Rudanella lutea DSM 19387: one gene and its partner. The protein of the gene in region 2 binds, or shares a complex with, the protein of the main gene of each other region. Links are inferred from orthologs where the notes say so. Each region holds a gene or a part of one and is shown on either strand. Other genes may lie near its edges.

Evidence for each region.
Region 1: the proteins of carA (region 2) and carB are in contact, whole or in part, in a solved structure (PDB 1KEE), measured with the Escherichia coli proteins. The link is inferred for Rudanella lutea DSM 19387 from one-to-one orthologs.

Annotation. Positions count from the first base shown.
Region 1 is NZ_KB913013.1:3,854,539-3,864,514, forward strand. Bases 73-3,500 are described here. They hold carB (carbamoyl-phosphate synthase large subunit), read right to left. Parts: upstream 3,150-3,500; coding sequence 273-3,149; downstream 73-272. Other genes in these bases: RUDLU_RS0115960 (hypothetical protein), read right to left, coding at 73-137. Also shown: more of RUDLU_RS0115960, read right to left, coding at 1-72; RUDLU_RS0115970 (hypothetical protein), read left to right, coding at 3,715-5,151; RUDLU_RS0115975 (hypothetical protein), read left to right, coding at 5,176-6,741; RUDLU_RS0115980 (amidase), read left to right, coding at 6,771-8,282; RUDLU_RS0115985 (hypothetical protein), read right to left, coding at 8,418-8,834; RUDLU_RS27575 (T9SS type A sorting domain-containing protein), read right to left, coding at 9,041-9,472; RUDLU_RS0115995 (EboA domain-containing protein), read left to right, coding at 9,679-9,976. UniProt on the Escherichia coli protein: Large subunit of the glutamine-dependent carbamoyl phosphate synthetase (CPSase).
Region 2 is NZ_KB913013.1:2,761,538-2,770,929, reverse strand. Bases 6,549-9,392 are described here. They hold carA (glutamine-hydrolyzing carbamoyl-phosphate synthase small subunit), read right to left. Parts: upstream 8,599-9,392; coding sequence 7,498-8,598; downstream 6,549-7,497. Other genes in these bases: rplQ (50S ribosomal protein L17), read right to left, coding at 8,702-9,313; RUDLU_RS0111470 (hypothetical protein), read left to right, coding at 6,549-7,431. Outside these bases: RUDLU_RS0111500 (hypothetical protein), read right to left, coding at 101-670; gpmI (2,3-bisphosphoglycerate-independent phosphoglycerate mutase), read right to left, coding at 751-2,331; RUDLU_RS0111490 (low molecular weight protein-tyrosine-phosphatase), read right to left, coding at 2,422-2,919; RUDLU_RS0111485 (hypothetical protein), read right to left, coding at 3,022-3,333; eno (phosphopyruvate hydratase), read right to left, coding at 3,436-4,713; RUDLU_RS0111475 (hypothetical protein), read left to right, coding at 5,038-5,808; more of RUDLU_RS0111470, read left to right, coding at 5,827-6,548. UniProt on the Escherichia coli protein: Small subunit of the glutamine-dependent carbamoyl phosphate synthetase (CPSase).

The DNA of each region.
Region 1 (9,976 bases), 1.1 Mb from region 2 along the record:
CGTTCCATATGCTGACGGCGCAGATAGTCATTGAGTGCTTTCCGAACAATGGCCGCTTCATCGCCATTGGTCAATGCGGTTTCCTGCTGGAGTTTGGTCGCCAGTGCATCATCCAGTGGTATGGTTAATACAGTCATAAAACAATTCTCCGTTTAGCTCCGTGAGTCTACAAACTTAACGTAAATTGCCATAAAACAGTTGTGCCACAGCCTGTTTAGGCTGTGGCACAACAAGTAACAATTGCTTACCGGGTAACGCTTACCGGGTAACGTTTACCGGCTCAGGTACAGATTCCGCTCCGAGTACACTTTCAGGAAGAAATCGTCGTGCAGGTCGTCGATGAAATAGATGCCTTCACCGGTCGATTTCATTTCGGGCCCAAGCTCCTTGTTTACGTTCGGAAACTTGTTGAACGAGAATACCGGAATCTTGATGGCGTAGCCTTTCTTCACCGGCTTGAAGTCGAAATCGGTCACCTTGTTGGCACCCAGCATCACCTTCGTCGCGTAGTTAACGTATGGCTCCTGATAAGCCTTGCAAATGAACGGCACCGTCCGGCTGGCGCGCGGGTTGGCTTCGATTACATACACCTTCTCGTCTTTGATGGCAAACTGAATGTTGATCAGACCAACCGTTTTCAGTGCCACGGCGATTTTCCGGGTGTACTCTTCAATCTGGCCTATGACGGCTTCGCTCAGGTCGAATGGCGGCAGCAGGGCATACGAGTCGCCGGAGTGAATACCCGCCGGTTCGATGTGCTCCATAATCCCGATGATGTACACGTTTTCACCATCGCAGATGGCGTCGGCTTCGGCCTCAATCGCGTTTTCGAGGAAGTGGTCGAGCAGGATGTTGTTGTCTGGAATGTCCGACAGAATCTTCATCACGTGCTGCTCCAGCTCCGTTTCGTTGATCACGATCTTCATCGACTGCCCGCCGAGTACGTAGCTGGGGCGTACCAGCAACGGGAAGCCGAGGTCGCGTGAGAGTTCGATTGCGGCTTCTGACTCGCGCACCGTACCGAATTTCGGATACGGAATGTCGAGTTTGCGGAGCATGTCGGAGAACAGGCCCCGGTCTTCGGCCAGGTCGAGGGCTTCCCAGCTCGTACCGATAATCTTGATGCCGTAGCGGGTCAGTTTTTCGGCCATCTTGAGGGCCGTCTGGCCACCCAGCTGCACAATCACGCCTTCGGGCTGCTCGTGCATGATGATGGCGTGTACGTGCTCCCAGAACACCGGCTCGAAGTACAGCTTATCGGCCACGTCGGGGTCGGTCGAAACGGTTTCGGGGTTACAGTTGATCATGATCGTTTCGTAACCCGCTTCTTTAGCGGCCAGCACCCCGTGTACGCACGAGTAGTCGAACTCGATACCCTGCCCGATGCGGTTGGGGCCGGAGCCCAGAATAACCACTTTCTTGCGGTTTGAACGGATCGACTCGTTGCCGGGCAGGTCCGATACCGGCTCGGGGCGGTCCTGCGTGATGGGCAACTGGTTGTTAAACGTCGAGTAATAGTACGGCGTTTTGGCCTCAAACTCAGCCGCGCAGGTATCCACGCACTTGTACACCCGCCGGATGTTGTGATCCTGACGGTACTGGTAAATCTTGCTTTCTTTTACCTGCAGGAGGTGCGCCAGCTGCCGGTCGGCATAGCCTTTCTGCTTGGCCGTGCGGATGAGTTCGGCCGGCACATCGTCCAGGTCGTACTGCTCAATCTCGCGCTCCAGCTCAATCAGTTCTTCAATCTGGTGCAGGAACCAGGGGTCAATTTTGGTCAGTTGCCGAATCGTGCGGAACGACATCCCGGCCTTAAACGCATCGTAGATATGGAACAACCGGTTCCAGCTGGGGTGCGCCAGGCTTTGCTTGAGGGCGTTGATGTCGGTCAGTTCGCGGCCGTCGGCACCCAGACCGTTGCGCCGGATTTCGAGCGACTGACACGCCTTCTGCAACGCTTCCTGGAAGTTGCGGCCAATACCCATGGTCTCGCCTACCGACTTCATTTGCAGACCGAGCGAACGGTCGGCACCCGGAAACTTATCGAAGTTCCAGCGGGGTACTTTCACGATCACGTAGTCGATAGCAGGCTCAAAAAACGCCGACGTCGTGCCCGTAATCGGGTTGATCAGTTCGTCGAGGTTGTAGCCGATTGCCATTTTGGCGGCAATCTTGGCAATGGGGTAACCCGTTGCTTTGGAGGCTAGTGCCGACGACCGGCTCACCCGTGGGTTCACCTCGATCACGATGATATCGTCGGTTTCGGGATTTACCGAGAACTGAATGTTACAGCCACCGGCAAACTGCCCAATGCCGTTCATCACCTTGATGGCGAGGTCGCGCATTTTCTGGTACAGCGTATCGGGCAGGGTCATGGCCGGGGCCACCGTGATAGAGTCGCCGGTGTGAATGCCCATCGGGTCGAAGTTCTCGATCGAGCAGACGATGATAAAGTTGCCGTTACCGTCGCGCAGCAGCTCCAGCTCATATTCTTTCCAGCCCATTACGCTTTGCTCTACCAGTACCTCGTGTACGGGCGACGCGTGCAGACCGTTGGTCAGGGCTTTGTCGAATTCTTCGGGCGTGTTAACGAAACCCCCGCCGGTACCACCGAGCGTAAATGAGGGCCGGATCACGAGCGGGAAGCCAATCTCCTGGGCAATCTCTTTACCCTCCAGAAACGAGCGGGCCGTACGGCCTTTGCAAACGCCCGCGTCGAGCTGAAGCATCAGCAGGCGGAATTTCTCGCGGTCTTCGGTCGTCTCAATCGCTTTGATATCGACCCCGATAATTTGTACGTTGTACTTTTCCCAGACACCCGCCTTATCGCAGTCGATGGCGAGGTTGAGAGCCGTTTGGCCACCCATGGTAGGCAGTACGGCGTCAATGGGCTTGCCCATCTGCCGGTGCTTTTCCAGAATCTCGACAATCGATTTTTTCTCCAGCGGCTTCAGGTACACATAGTCAGCGTTGATCGGGTCGGTCATGATCGTCGCCGGGTTGGAGTTGATCAGGGCCACTTCGATGCCTTCCTCGCGGATAGAACGGGCGGCTTGGGAGCCAGAGTAGTCAAACTCACAGGCCTGACCGATGATGATGGGGCCAGAGCCGATGATAAGTACCGAGCGGATGTTGGCGTTTTTGGGCATTTCTGAGCGGGGTAATAAAACGGTCCGGCGGTCCGGCGATCCGGCGCTCCGGAATGTGCAAAGCAAACTGGGCAAAGTATCTTTTTGGCCGTCTACGCTGGGAAGCGTAAGGCCAAAAATCCCGCAAAATTAGGGGTTAAACCGCATACCTTAATACAGTTGCGTAGTTTATAGTTTGTGGTTTATGGTTTTTTGAGAGGAGATTCGGGGTAAGTATTTAATTATTAGGGTGTTATCCGGCTTCGGGTAAAAAGAAATCCAACTAGCACGCGAATGACACGGATGGATGTGAATTGGCACGCGGATGGCGCAGATTAGGCGAATCGTCGCGGATTGATATTCCCAATGTGGTCAGTGTTTCTGGAAATAGCCAGTACCGGGGTCTGCGTTCATCTGCCTAATCCGTGTCATCCGCGTGCCAAAAAGACACCGTCAGGAGGCTGTATGTTTTACCCATACTGAGAGAAGGAAAGGGCGCACTGAGTCAAAAAACCGCAAATACCTACCTTGTAGAAACCATCACGTTCGACAAACGGATACTTTTGTCGATAAACGAAGTTTGTTCATGCAGCACATCCACCCGCGAAAAGGATATCTGGTTAGTTTGGTGCTGAGTCTGTTGATCGGGCTGGGCGGTTGTGGCGACGATGTTGAAACGGTGTTTCCGGCCCCGATTCTGCCCGGCGGTGGGTTCAACCCTCCGCCCGTGATACCGGCTCCACAGCGCATTTTTCTGGAAAATAGTCAGATAAAAGTGGGTATCGACCTCAACGCGGGCGGTGCCATCACCTACCTAGCCGATGCGCTCACGGGCGTCAACATGGTCAATAACTACGATCTGGGCCGGCAGCTTCAGACCAGTCTTTATTCCGGGCCGGTGCCCTTTGAAGAAGCCGGCAACCGGCCTATACCCCAATGGATTGGCCTCGGCTGGAACCCCGTGCAAACGGGCGATATGTACAACAACCCCTCGCAGGTGGTCTCGTACCGTAAAGACAGCACCAACCGGCTCTATGTAAAAACCAGCCCGCTCATTTGGCCCCTTCGCAACCGCCCTGCCGAGTGCCAGATGGAGCATTGGCTCGAACTCCGGGGAAATGTGATTCGTGTGCGTAGCCGCACCCAGCTCTCCCGACCCGACACCACGCAGTATCAGGCCCGTACGCAGGAGGCCCCCTGTATGCACCTCAATGCGCCGTATTACCGGGTTATCACGTACACCGGCGATAAACCGTTTACCAACGATGCCCTGTTTGAGTTCAACGCTCCGCACGCCATTACCGAACGGTATGCTACCGAAAACTGGGCCGCTCTGGTCGACAAAAACAGCTGGGGTGTGGGTATTTACCGGCGCAACGAATTTCGGTTCATTTCGGGCTTTTTCGGGGCTACCGGCGTTGGTGGCGAACGCGACGGGGATACCGGCTATCTCACGGCTATTCCGTTTCAGGTGATGGATCACAACGGCGTGTTTGAGTTTGAGTACGACCTGATTGTGGGTTCGGTGGAGCGCATTCGGCAGTATGTGTATAGCCAGCCCCGACCCGATACCGGCCCCAATTTCCGCTTCACCACCAACCGGCAGGGCTGGCATTACTACAATACCCGCGATACCGGCTGGCCCATTCGCAACGAGTTGTCGGTACAGTGGGGCCGCACCGATCCGACCCTGCCCAGCTTTGCCATCAAGTCGCCCAAGGGATTCTGGCGGGCGGCCGACGTGCGCCGGATTGTGCTCGAAGCTGCGTTTACCACCTCGTCCAAAACCGCCCGGCTCAACTGGCGCAAACCCGGCGATCAGGAGTTTGAAGTGCTCCGAAGCGGTGGGGTCGATTTTCCGATCATTGGCGATGGGCAGTTTCGTACCTATACCATTGATCTGAGCCGCGCGCCCGGCTGGGATGGTATCATTTACCAGATTCAACTAGAAGCGACACCGGGCGCGGATGCCTCTGCCAGCGAGCGCGGCAGTCGGCTGCGGTTGCGGAGTGTAAGCCAGTAATCTACCCTTTTTGTATCTTTGTCTATGCGCCTTTTCTATCCATACCTGTTGTTGCTACTGGCCGGGCTGGCTTCCTGCAAGCCCAGTGTCGAAACGTTTTACCCCATCGGTACCACCCCGCCCGGCAGCACCACCGGTGGCGGCTCGGTCACACAGCCCGGTGGCGGCTCAACCTCAACAGGAACAACCCCTCCGCAAACAGGGCAACCGCCCATTAATGTACCCGGCGGGGGAGGTGGCAACTCGGGCTCGGGATGGACCTCGGTGTTTAATCCCAATCTGCCCGCCCCGCCCGCAGCGCCGGGGGTGCCACGTCTGGTGATCCTGAGCAATGCCAAAGTGCGGGTGGGTGTCGATCTGGTGGCCGGTGGCGCCATTACGTTTCTGACCGATGGCCCGCGCGGCACCAACATGATCAATAACTTCGATCTGGGGCGGCAACTCCAGACGAGTCTCTACTCGGGCCCGATTCCGTACGTGCAGAATGGCAAACAGCCCGCTTTTGTCTGGCGAAACCTCGGCTGGAACCCCGTACAAACCGGTGATATGCACAACAACCCGGCGCAGGTAATCGGCTATCAGCAGCTCGATAGTAACCGGATTTATGTGAAGACGATCCCGCTGGTGTGGCCCTTGTTCAACGAGCCCGCCGAGTGCGTTATGGAGCATTGGCTCACCCTGCGCGACAATGTGGTGCATGTTCGGAGCCGCACGCAGGTAAACCGTCGCGACACCACGCAGTACGAAGCCCGCGCGCAGGAGGTGCCTTGTGCCTACCTCAACGCCCCTCTCAATCAGATTGTGACCTACACGGGCGCACAGCCTTTTACCAACGCACCGGTTGTGAATCTCTCGGCCGAAAAGGATATGGCGGTGCGGCAGGCTACCGAAAACTGGACGGCCCTGCTCGACAAAAACGGGCGTGGCCTGGGCTTGCACGTGCCCAATCAGTTCCGGTTTGTGACGGGCTTTCTGGGCTCTTCGAGTACCGGCACCGAATTCGACGACCCCACGAGCTACCAGGCGGCCACCCCGCTGGTGGTCATGGACCATAACACCGTGTACGAGTATGAGTACAACCTGATTATCGGCACGGTGACCGATATTCGGGCGTTTGTGTACGCGCAGCCCCGGCCCGAAACCAAACCGAATTTCCGGTTCACCAACAGTCGGCAGGGCTGGCACTATTACAATACGACCGATGCCGGCTGGCCTATTCAGAACGAGCTGGTGGTGCGCTGGAGCCGGGCCGACCTGAGCAAAAGCGCGTTCAGCCTGAAGAGCCCGCGCGTGTTTTGGCGAGCCGCCGACCTCAATAAAATCTACGTTCAGGCCGCCTTCACAACCGCAGCTCGTACGGCCCGCTTCAACTGGCTCAAGCCGGGCGATGGCGATTTTGTGGGTACCCCCGACCGGGTGGTTGACTTTCCGATCATCGGCGATGGGCAGATGCGTACCTACGAAATTGACCTGACTAACCGCAGCGGTTGGGATGGCCTCATCTACCAGATTCAGCTCGAAGCCACACCGGGGCAGGAGGGACCCAACGACAAAATCAGGCTCCGGTCGGTAACGGCCGAGCGGCCTTAGTGCATACCCAAAACCACCTACACTGTACCATGACTGTTCCTGCCCGGCCTGCTATGGCCTTCGACGAATACCGCCAATACGATGCTACGGCCCTGGCCGAGCTGGTTCGGCGCAACGAAGTAACCCCGGCCGAACTCCTCGAAACGGCCATTGCCCGTGCCGAAGCGGTAAACCCCCAACTGAACGCCATTGTAACACCGCTGTACGACAAGGGCCGTGAAATGGCTACCCAACTGCCGGGTGTCGGGCCGTTTCGGGGGGTGCCGTTTTTGCTCAAAGACCTCGAACTCGAATGGGCGGGCGTACCGCTCAAGTCGGGCTGTGCGGGGTATCAGAACTACGTGCCCCAAACCGATAGCGAAGCCGTGACCCGCATGAAGCAGGCCGGTCTGGTGCTGTTTGGTAAAACCAACACCCCTGAGTTTGGCCTTACGCCCTACACCGAGTCTAAACTGTACGGCCCGGCCCGTAATCCGTGGAGCCCGGCCCACTCGCCGGGCGGTAGCAGCGGGGGCTCGGCCGTGGCAGTCTCGGCGGGTATTGTACCGATGGCGTCGGCGAGCGACGGGGGCGGCTCCATCCGGATTCCGGCGAGTAGCTGCGGCCTGTTTGGCATGAAGCCCTCCCGTGGGCGGGTGCCCCTTGGCCCGGCCAATGGCGAAATGTGGTCGGGAGCTGTGGTGAACCATGCCGTGACCCGCTCCGTGCGCGACAGTGCGGCCCTGCTCGATGCCCTGAGCGGACCCATGACGGGCGACCCCTATTTTTTGCCCAATCCCGAACGGCCCTTTGCCGAAGAGGCCACCCGCGAGCCCGGTCAACTGCGTATTGGCTTCTCGACCGAGGCCCTGATTCCGTCGCAGCCCACACATCCCGAATGCGTCAGGGCGGTGCAGGATGCCGCCAAACTGCTCGAAAGCCTGGGGCATCAGGTCGAGGAGATCAAGTTGCCGTACAGCAAGAGTATTCTGACGGAGGCCTTTTTTACGATGGTGGTGAGCGAAACGGGCGCTACCCTGCGCGAACTGGCCAACTACCTCGGGCGGCCCGTCCGTCGCGACGATGTGGAGCTGAACACCTGGGCCATTGCACGTATGGCCGAAGGGTTTTCGGCGGTCGATTACGCGTTTCAGAAACGACGCTGGAACGAGCTGACCCGCAGTATGGGCCTGCTACACGACCGGTTCGATGTGGTGCTGACCCCTACACTGCCCCGGCCCCCTATTGAAATTGGTTTGTTTCAGAACACGGCCGCCGAAAACCGGATGATTCGGCTCGTGGATACGTTGGGTGGCCTGAAACGGCTCAAAGGCAGCAAGATTATGGACGAGCTTGCCGAAAAATCGCTTGGCTACATCAGCTTTACCGGTATTGCCAACATGACCGGGCAACCGTCGATGTCGGTGCCCCTGCACTGGTCGGCAGATGGCTTGCCGGTTGGGACTATGTTTACGGCCATGCTCGGCGATGAGGCTACGCTATTCCGGCTGGCCGGGCAGCTCGAAAAGGCGCAACCCTGGTTCGAGAAGGTACCGTCCTAAAAAACAACACCCCGGTTCGCGTTGGCGGGCCGGGGTGTTTAAAAGGAAAGGAAGATAGGAATAGGGCACCTAATTGTTTTACCTCACTGTTTTGGGTTGGGCGCAACCGTGTTTTACCGGTTGCGCCCACATTCGTTATTGAATACTCAGTTGACGAGTTGCTTGCTGCTCGGGCGACTTCAGCGTAAACGAGTACTCACCTACTTTTTCTTTACCCATAATCCGAACCTGATACACACCATCGGGCAGTTGCTCAATGTTGAATTTCATGCTGTAGGCACCCGCCTGCTTGCTCACAAATTGCTCGGCCATCACGCGGCCTTCGCCATTCGTAAACTGGACACGCAACATTTCGCCGGCTGGCTTTTCAACGTTTACGCTCAGGGCCCGGCCTGCGTTGACGGCAAAGGCGGCATGGCGCACGGTGGTGATGGCATTGTTGTCGCGTTTGATGGGCCGGGCTTCAACGGCACTAGCCGAGACAAACAAAAGGGCACAAAAAGCAACGAAAAGGGACAGGCCTAAAAGGATGGATTTAATGACAGTTTTCATACTTGTACTCCGGGGAGTGGTTCAAAAGTTTTTGTTGTGTTGTTGTTCGCTTTGAACACTGCAAAGTTGTGACAGTCAGTGCTATTGTTGAAAACGATAATGCGTCAAGCGGTAAAAGCGACGGCTGAATGGTCTAAAAAAACCGTTGAACTGTCGAAAATCAGGATGGCATTTAACGGGTTTTTAACCCTTTTCCCTCCCCTCGTTTAGTTCAGTGTCACCAATCGGTTGGGCAGCTGTTCCTGCAAGCCCGGCGACGAGAGTTTGAACGTCCGTTCGCGAACCGAATTCCCGTCGGTGATACGGAACGTGTACCGCCCATCGGGCATGTTGCTGAGGTCAAATTTCTGGTTGAACCGGTTTACCCGGGCGTTGTAGGTCTGGCTGTGGAGCAAGTGGTTTTGTGCGTCGAACAGTTCCACTTTGATACGGGCGCGCGGGTCTTCCTTTTCCACATTCATCCAGAGTTTGAGCGGGGTAGCCGCCGGATAAACAACGGCTTCAAGGCGGGGCTTTTCTTCGTAATAGGCTTCGGTCGAGGGCTTCGACTGAGCCATGGCTGGCGTTGAGAGGGCAGAGGTACACAGGGCAGATGCACCCAAAAGCAGAGCGGCAGAGAAGGCTACGAACGGTTTCATGGGAGTAGTTTATTTGTTGTTTCACCTCAATGATGCCGATAGGCGTAGGGGGGCGCGGGAGTTTGGGATGAGTGGTCGAAAAATGGGTAAGAAAGGTTTCCTATCCTCTGCACCCCCGCCCTACGTGACCGAAATCAGTTCGGGGGGCTACAGAAATCAGGCTATTTTTAAAAGAGTATTGAGCCTGTCAATCGTACTTTTGTCTAATGGATATGCGACCTGTAAGCTCACTTTTGTTTGCCCTGCTCGAACAGCAGCCCGACGCCGAACGCGCCCTCACCTGGCTTCGGCAGCAACTCGATCTGTACCGTAACCAACCGACCAACGCCGTCTTTTACCGGGTTTTTACGGCCATGCCCCGGTTTATGGGTAAGGCGCCCGTGGTGGTTTCTGACGAGATGGCTACGGCGTTGGCCGAGGCTCGCCCCGGTTTCCAGCTTGTCGACTGGACCATGGATCGGCTGGCCCGCGTGTGGTGGCTGCTTCAGTATCCATCGGCCGACC
Region 2 (9,392 bases):
GCACCGATAGGGTACCAAAACTTGCCGACCAAAGCGTACAGAGATCCTGGGCCCTTCCTAATGGAAGGCCGTGATAATGAGTCAGAAAACAGGTGTTAGGTTACTGGGCGATATGCCCGTTTATCCGGAAATTGTTCCGGTCGAAGTAGGTAAGCTGCTCGAAACCTTCAATCTGGTAACTACGCACACCCCATCCCTGCCCGGCCTCGGAGCCGCTAATCAGCAGGAGTCGGCGCTCCGACATGTACAATGGGTTTTCGGTTTTCAGAATGGCCTGGATCTGAACCGGCTGGCGCGTTGTGGAGTCGAGCCGCACCAGCAGCGACCGTACGGTGAGTTTCTCTTCAGTCGATTTCAGCGTGTACTCGTACGTGAGTGAGTCGGGGCGGGTAATGGTGTAACTGGTTCGAAACGCTGGCTTGTTTATATCGGCTTGCTTAAATAGTTCCAGCTCTTTGGCCCAGTCGATTTGGGCAGTGGTTTGCAGATTCGTTTTTCCGCTGATGAAGGCGTTTTTCTCTACCGTTGGCTTTTGAGCGGCCAGTTTCTCAATTTGCCTCGACACGTACCCGGCTACATCGAAGTACACAGGTTTGGCTACAGTTTGCTCGTTTGAGTTATCACATGAAACCAAAAGTATAGCGGCAAAAACAAGGAGAATACGTGTCATAAAACGGTAAAAAAGGGCCCTCTACTTCAATAGCAGAGGGCCATTTGTATTCGACTAAACGTACTTTAGTGGTAAGACGTTCAAGCTTGTTGGATCAAACTCTGGCCGTTCATTTCACTCGGTTTGGCAATACCCATCAGCTCCAGAATTGTAGGTGCTACATCGGCGAGCTTGCCGTCGTGCAGAGCGGGTTTCAACTGATTGTCGACCAAAATACAAGGTACCAGATTTGTGGTATGCGCCGTGTTGGGTGTACCATCGTCGTTCACCATGTAATCGGCATTCCCGTGGTCGGCAATGATAATGACCGAATAATCGCTGGCTAAAGCGGCCTCGGTAACGGCCTGCGTGCAGGCATCAACGGCCTCGGCTGCCTTCACCACGGCTTCAAATACGCCCGTATGGCCCACCATATCGGTGTTGGCAAAGTTGAGACAGATAAAGTTGGCCGTTTTGTTTTGTAGCTCAGGTACAATGGCGTCGCGAATATCGTAGGCGGCCATTTCGGGTTTCTGATCGTAGGTCTTTACCGGAATAACCGTCGCGTTGCCATCGGCATCATACACCGTCATTTCCTTAGGCGACTGGCACAGCAACCGTTTTTCTCCGGCAAAAGGCTCCTCGCGGCCACCCGAGAAGAAGAAGGTCACGTGCGGGTACTTTTCTGTTTCGGCAATACGAATCTGGGTCCGGCCGGCAGCAGCGATTACCTCGCCAAGGGTATTGTTGAGGTTGTCTTTGTCGTAGATGACATGGACGTTGGTAAAATCGTTATCGTAGTTGGTCAGGGTCAGGTAGTACAAATTCAGTTTTTGCATTTCCTGCTCTGGGATATCACGCTGCGTGAGCGCGATCGTGATTTCGCGGCCCCGGTCGGTGCGGAAGTTGAAGCACAGCACGACGTCGCCTTCGTCGATGGTGGCTACGGGTGAGCCATCTTCCTGCGCGACCACAATTGGCTTAATGAACTCGTCGGTGACCCCTTCGTCGTATGAGGCCTGAATAGCCTGCAATACGTTGGCCGCTCCCACGGGCGTACCCGAACCGCGTACCATCACATCGTATGCCTGCCGTACTCGCTCCCAGCGATTGTCGCGGTCCATGGCGTAGAATCGCCCTGTTACACTGGCCAGTTTTCCCGTTGTTGCGGCTAAGTGTTGTTGCAGATCGCTCAGAAAACCGAGGCCACTCTTAGGATCGGTATCGCGTCCGTCGGTGAAGGCATGCACGTACACGTCGCTCAGTCCTTTAGCATGGGCAATAGATAACAGTCCCTTCAGGTGATCGATGTGCGAGTGAACGCCCCCGTCAGACACCAGGCCGATAAAATGTACCTTTTTGCCGTTTTGCTTAGCGTAATTGAGTGCATCGACCAGCACCGGCTCGGTGTCGAGGGTGTGTTCTTCAACGGCTTTGTTGATCTTAACCAGATCCTGATACACAATACGACCGGCCCCCAGGTTCATATGCCCCACTTCGGAGTTGCCCATTTGACCCGCAGGCAGGCCAACGGCCAGTCCCGACGCTTCGAGTCGGCTATGAGGGTATTGGGTGAAAAGCGAGTCGATAAAAGGCGTTTTGGCGGCTGCCAGCGCCGACCGTTCGAGCTGCGTAGCAATGCCCCAACCGTCGAGAATGAGAAGTATGACGTTTTTTTCCATAAAGCAAAAGAGTGAAAGAGTGAAAGAGTGAAAGAGTGCGGGCCGCGCTCGGCAAAGAGTAAAATATACTACCGCTCTTTCGCCATTCACTCATTCGCCATTTAACTGGTGTATTTCCTGCAAATAATTGAGCAGCTGCTCACAGCAGCGGTAGGTAATCTGGTAAACCTCTTCGAATACCTCGGGGCCCTCGTAGTAAGGGTCGGGCACGTTGGGGTCATCACCAACAACCGGATCAAATTCACGAAGGAGAAAGATGTTTTCGTCGCTCACCAGCCCGAGGCTCCGCTGACTGAGTTTCAGCACCGCGTCGAAATTGGCCTCGTCCATTGCTACGAAATACGTAAACTGAGCGAGGTCTTCGCCGATCATCCGGCGTGCCCGATGGGTGAGGTTCAGGCCGTGTTCCTGTGCGTTTTGGCGGGTTCGCCGGTCGGGTAATTCACCCAGATGATACGAAGAGGTGCCCGCCGAGTCGCAGCTGATTTCGTTTTCCAGTCCTCGCTGAGCTACCAAACTACGGAAGATACCTTCGGCAACCGGTGACCGGCAAATGTTACCCAGACAAACGAAGAGAACGGAAAGCATTTTTCAGTGAACAGTTAACAACGAGCAGCGAACAGTTAGTAACGAACAATTAGCAATATACACTTGCCTACTGTTTACTGTTTACTGTTCACTGATGACTGTTCACTGTTTTTCTATCGGTTCGTTATTTTCGTCAACCAGCACGTACACGTCTTCGGTTGGCTTTTTCATGAGATACCGCTCGCGGGCGTACTTCTCCCGGAGCTGATCGGTACCCAATACAAGTTTACGCTGATTCTGTACCCGTTTGATGGCCGACTGGTAAAAGGCTTTGCTTTCTTCCAGGTCCCGGAGTGTCCACCAGTTGCGAAACTGCGCAAACAAGTCGTTTGCATCAAACGCCAACATCCAGACCAGCAGGCCAACGCCTGTGGCTACGTAAAAGTTACGGCCATATCGGAGGAGACGCTTCATAATGAATACGGTGTAATGCACAATGAATAATGGGCAATGCGTACTGAGTAGGGAGCTCCAACTCAACGTGTGCATTACACACTATTCATTGTGCATTATCCATTAAAACTTCAGACCCGGGAAGTAGGCTACCTCGCCCAGTTCTTCCTCAATCCGGAGCAACTGGTTGTACTTCGCCATCCGGTCCGAACGCGAGGCCGAGCCCGTCTTGATCTGACCCGTGTTCAACGCAACGGCCAAATCAGCGATGGTAGCATCTTCGGTCTCACCCGAACGGTGCGACATGATGTTTTTGTACGAATTACGCTTAGCCAGGCTTACGGTATCGATTGTTTCGGTCAGCGAGCCAATCTGGTTTACTTTAACCAATACGGCGTTGGCGATACCTTGCTCGATACCCTGCGTCAGGCGGGTTACGTTGGTTACAAACAGGTCGTCGCCTACCAGTTGAATTTTGTTCTTCAGCAAATCGGTATGCATTTTCCAGCCTTCCCAATCGTCTTCGGCCATGCCGTCTTCGATGCTCAGGATGGGGTATTTGTTGCACCAGTCGGCCCAGTAGTTAGCCATTTCCTGCGATGTTAGCTTATCACCGCTCGATTTCTTGAAGTGGTACTGCTTGGTTTCGGGGTTATAAAACTCCGACGAAGCGGCATCCATAGCGATCCAAACATCTTCGCCGGGGCGGTAGCCTGCCTTCTCAATGGCTTGCAGGATAGTCTGGATAGCTTCTTCGTTTGAAGTGATGTTGGGTGCAAAACCACCTTCATCACCTACGTTGGTCGACAAGCCTTTGCTCTTCAATACCTTTTTGAGAGTGTGGAAAATCTCGGTTCCCATCCGCAGGGCTTCAGAGAAGCTAGGTGCGTTGGCCGGCATAACCATAAACTCCTGAAAATCGATTGAGTTGTCGGCGTGTGAACCTCCGTTGAGGATGTTCATCATCGGCACGGGCAGCGTGTTGGCGTTTACCCCACCAATGTACCGGTACAGCGGCAAGCCTGCTTCCTGAGCGGCTGCTTTAGCAACAGCCAGCGATACACCCAGGATGGCGTTGGCACCCAGTTTTCCTTTGTTGGGCGTACCATCCAGTTCCAGCATCACCTTGTCGATGAGGCTCTGCTCGAAAACGGAAGCACCCGCCAGCTCGGGGGCAACCAGTTCGTTCACGTTCTGAACGGCTTTCAACACACCTTTGCCTACGTACACGCTCGCGTCGTCGTCGCGTAGCTCTACGGCTTCGTGTGTACCGGTTGAAGCACCCGATGGTACTGCCGCCCGGCCCAGAAAGCCGTTCTCGGTCCGTACATCAACTTCAACGGTTGGGTTGCCTCGTGAATCCAGAATTTGTCTGGCATGAATGCTCTGAATGGTACTCATTGCGATATAAAAAAGGTTAACAACTAAAAATTCTATTTTTTCCCTGTGGACTGATATAATCATTGGTCATCAGCCCTTTTTACAGACAAAGTAACGAAATAAGAAGGAGTTTTTTGGATTGTCCTCAGAAACGACCGTCGAACCGGGTAAACAATCATAGGCTGTGGTATCAGTGCGATACGATTTCTGCTCAAACGGAATAGAAAGTAGTCGGCTTATAATATTATAATTGATAATTTATTCATTTGTATGCACTCTGTTTTCTATATTTGAATTGTCAAGTGAAACACTGGACATAGTAGGCATTTTGTACATCCCCTTACCATGAAATCACTGCTACGTGTCGCCCTGTGTGCTGGCGCCTTGTGGGTAAGCCTGCACACATCTGTAATAGCTGGAAGTCGATTAGTTCATACAGAGGTGAGCGTGGCCGGTAGCATGCATGGCCTTGGGCCCTCGGTTGCACCGGCTGATACTGGCGTTCATCGAGTTGCGCAGTCGGCAAGTATTCAGGCTGGTGTCTTAGGGGTTCGCGGGTTCTACAATCGTTCGTTAGGGTATTCGGGTCGGTTGATGCTGCGCATTGGGGGTCAGTATCTGGCATATCGAAAGCCGAATCGGGTCAATCTGGATAAGAGTGCCTATATCATACTCCAACCCGATTTTATGGTCGGTATGGCTGAGTTGGGTGCGCGCTGGCAGGTTCTCAAGGGCCGTAGCCTGTACGTAGCCACCAGCATTGCGTACAATTGGCATCCATCGCTGAACCTCCGAATTCATGCCGAAGATAAACTGAATTTCGATGGGCTGGAGCTTACACCCGAAGACGTAGGTATTGTTGATTTGGGCTTCCGGTGGCAGCGGTTTATGCCTTACGTGGGCGTGGGGCTCGGCAAGGTAGTGCCTAAACGCAGGCTAAGTGTAGGGGGCGAAATGGGCTTTTTCTACATGGGGAAGCCTCGTGTCTCGCTCGATTATAGCGGGTTTTTGGAAACTACGACGATCGATGAACAAATCCCAACTGTGGAGCGCAATCTGTCGGGTTATCGTTTTCTGCCAACGCTGACTATCTCGCTGACGTATCGGCTTCCTTAATTCATCAAGACATTCGTTATGAATCGCTATCTGTACGTACTCGCCCTGTTTTTACTGAGCTTGTTTCTAGGTCTGGAAGCTTGCCAAAATCCGCTGGAAGGCGTTACAATCGGCCTTAAAGACCCTATTCAGAGTGGGGTTATTGAATGCCGGTTGTACGATCCGGCCGGAAATCCGCTACCGGCCAATAGCCGTATTATTATTAGTGGGCCCGACGCCAATGCGGTAGTTACGACGCTCAATTCAAAAAAGTACAAAATCACGACCGACGGGGTGTTGTTACTGGCCGTTTCGCCCGAAGTGATGCCATCTGCACAACGCCCGTTTCGCTTTACGGTGGCCATTGTTACGCCCGATTATCTGACCGTTGTGCAGCCGTTTGTACTGACCAATGGTAATCGGCAGGTACGCTCGCTTCCGTTGATTAGCCTTTCAAAGCCCCCCGTTGGTATGACTCCTGCCGACCAAAGCGGGCAACCAGCCAATACAGGAACCATACTTTCGCTGCATACCAGCCCAACGGCTCAGGGCGATATGGCGCGGGTACAGATTCCGTCGGGGACGTCGTTTACCGACCGGGAGGGTAAACCTGTAAGCGGAAAACTGACTCTCCAGCTTATTCATACCAACGCGCGAACGGGCAATGCGGCCGGACAATTGCCCGGTGGACCCGTTTTTTCTAATGTGGTTGGGGTAGGGGCTGGCACATCACTCCGGGCTCAATCCGTTGCTGGTTCAATATCGATTAAGGTATTCAACGAAGACTTTCAGCTGGTGCAGCAATTATCACAGCCGGGTGAGTTGAACATGGATCTAAATCCGGGAACAGTAAATCCGCGAGCGGGCCGTACTATTCAGCCCGGCGACAGTATCCCCTTGTTCAGTTACGATGCTGTTACGGGTGTTTGGAAACCCGAAAAAGCAGGTATAGTAGTTCGAGAGGCCAGTACCGGTCGATTGACCTTGCAGGCCCGTTTTACGCAGGCTGTTTCGTACATCGCTGCCTGGACAACCCCTGTATGTTCGCTTGGGCCGGTGTTTAGCGTGCGTAGTAAGCTGACGGGCGTGGATGTGAAATACAAGTGCCAGCTGATTGATGCCCAGACCAAGGCGGTGGTTACTACGTTTTTTGCGGGGGTGAATAACAATGATCGGATCGCGATTGCCAATCAGGAAGCGGGCCGGTCGTTTATACTCCGGGTTTTCGATGAGACCGATGCCTGGGGAAAGGGAGCAAAGGGAGGTCTGATCGGTGAGTCGGCTCCGGCTACTTCCTGCGACCAAACGCCCATACCGCTGCTATTAAACGAATTGCCGGTGCCTCCATCCATGCAGCTTCAGTTTCAGTTTTCGTGCCCACAGGGCAAACTGCTGGATGAGGCCTCCCTGCCCGCTCTTATGCTCACTCAGTACAGCGAAGTGGGAAAAGACAACTGGCGCGATCTGGTCTCGGCCACGCGTACACAGCGGAACGTGACATCGTATAAGCTTCGGGTAGGACAGCGCTACGATTTTCGGGCCAGTACTGATGGGGGGGCATCGTGGCCACTTCGGCAGAATGACTACCTGGTGGATAAGGCTACTTGGGCGCTTAAGATAAAAGCTGAAATGTATTGTAAGTAAGTTCCAGAATAGGTATCGGTGTAGATGAGAAAAGCCCGGTAGATCGTTTCTACCGGGCTTTCTGTATTAATGCATCAGCTGCACAAACTCATCGAACAAATAGCGAGAGTCGTGCGGGCCGGGCGAGGCCTCCGGGTGGTACTGAACCGAGAAAGCGGGTTTGTCTTTCCGCCGAATGCCCTCGATGGTATTATCGTTCAGATTGAGGTGGGTAACCTCCACGTTATTGGTATCCCGAACGTCGTCGCCTTTCACGGCAAAGCCGTGATTCTGCGACGTAATCTCGCAAAGACCCGTAATCAGGTTCTTGACCGGGTGGTTCAATCCACGGTGGCCGTTGTGCATTTTGTACGTCGAGATGCCGCTGGCCAGCGATAGGATCTGGTGACCCAGGCAAATACCAAACAAAGGCTTTTCGGTAGCTAATGCCTGTTTCACCGTTTCAACGGCGTAGGGCATGGCAGCCGGATCGCCAGGGCCATTCGAGATAAAGAAGCCGTCGGGATTCCAGGCGGCCAGTTCTTCAAACGGAGTACGGGCCGGAAAAACCTTGCAGTAAGCGCCCCGGTCGGTGAGGTTGCTCAGGATGCTTTTTTTCACGCCCAGGTCGAGCACGGCCACTTTCAGCCGGGCATCTTCCTGCCCTAGTTCGTACGTTTGCTGCGTACATACCTCCGACGACAGCTCCAGCCCGGCCATGTCGGGCACTTTATTCAACTCGGCTAAGAGCTGAACGGGGTCAAGAATTTCCGACGAGATAATACAGTTCATCACGCCTTTATCCCGGATGTAGCGAACCAGTTGCCGAGTGTCAATGCCGTGGATACCCACGATATTGGCCTTCTCGAAATAGTCCTGCAGCGAACCATCGGCCGTAAACCGGGAGTGCACCTGCGAGAAGAAATTGCACACCATACCGCGTACTTTAACGCCGTTTGATTCTTCTTCCAACTGGTGTTGCACGCCGTAATTACCGATGTGCGAGGTGGTATTGATAATCACCTGGCCGTAGTAAGAAGGGTCGGTATAAATCTCCTGATACCCCGTCATACCCGTGTTGAAGCAGATTTCGCCCCCTGCTGTACCGCGCTTTCCGAGCGCTAATCCCCTGTAAACGGAACCATCCTGCAAAACCAATAAAGCCTCCGGCTGTTGCGTGTGTTTCATCGTCGATTTCTTGCCTTAATCAGGTATATTCGGTTTGTTACTCCAAAAAAAAGGGTTAACCCAGTATGGCTAACCCTCTTTCACTATGTTTAATTCCGTTGCATTAAGCTTGCTTCGGCTCATCGTTCGACTCTTCGGCGGGCGCTTCGCCTTCTGTAGCGGCCGGAGCCTCTGCTACAGGGGCTTCTTCAACAGCGGCTTCGGCTGCAGGTGCCTCTTCAGCAGCTACTGGCTCATCAGCTACCACTTCAGCCGCTGGGATAGCGGCCGTGTCTGCTGCCTGGCGAGCACCGCTGCTCCGACGACCCCGACGGGTCCGGGCAGTAGCTTTCTCCTGAGCAGCTGCGAGCAGCGTTTCGTTAAAGTCAACCAGTTCGATCAGACAAGTTTCGGCGTTATCACCAGCGCGGTTACCCAGCTTGATGATGCGCGTGTACCCTCCCGGACGGTTGGCAATCTTATCGGCTACAGGCCCAAACAGTTCTTTGATCGTTTCTTTGCTCGTGAGCGTCTGGAAAACGATCCGGCGGTTTTGGTGAGTATCATCCTTTGCTTTCGTCAGCAATGGCTCCACAAACTTCCGCAATTCTTTGGCTTTCGCTAAAGTCGTCTCGATCCGCTTCTTCAGAATCAGCGACGACGCCATGTTCGAGAGCATAGCTTCCCGATGCGAGTGCGTACGGCCTAAGTGATTATCTTTCTTACCGTGTCTCATTTTGGTAGAGGGAGGAAGGAGGAGGAAGGTAAAGAGGAAAGCAATCTTTTCTCTTTACTCCTTTTCTCCGTTCTCCTTA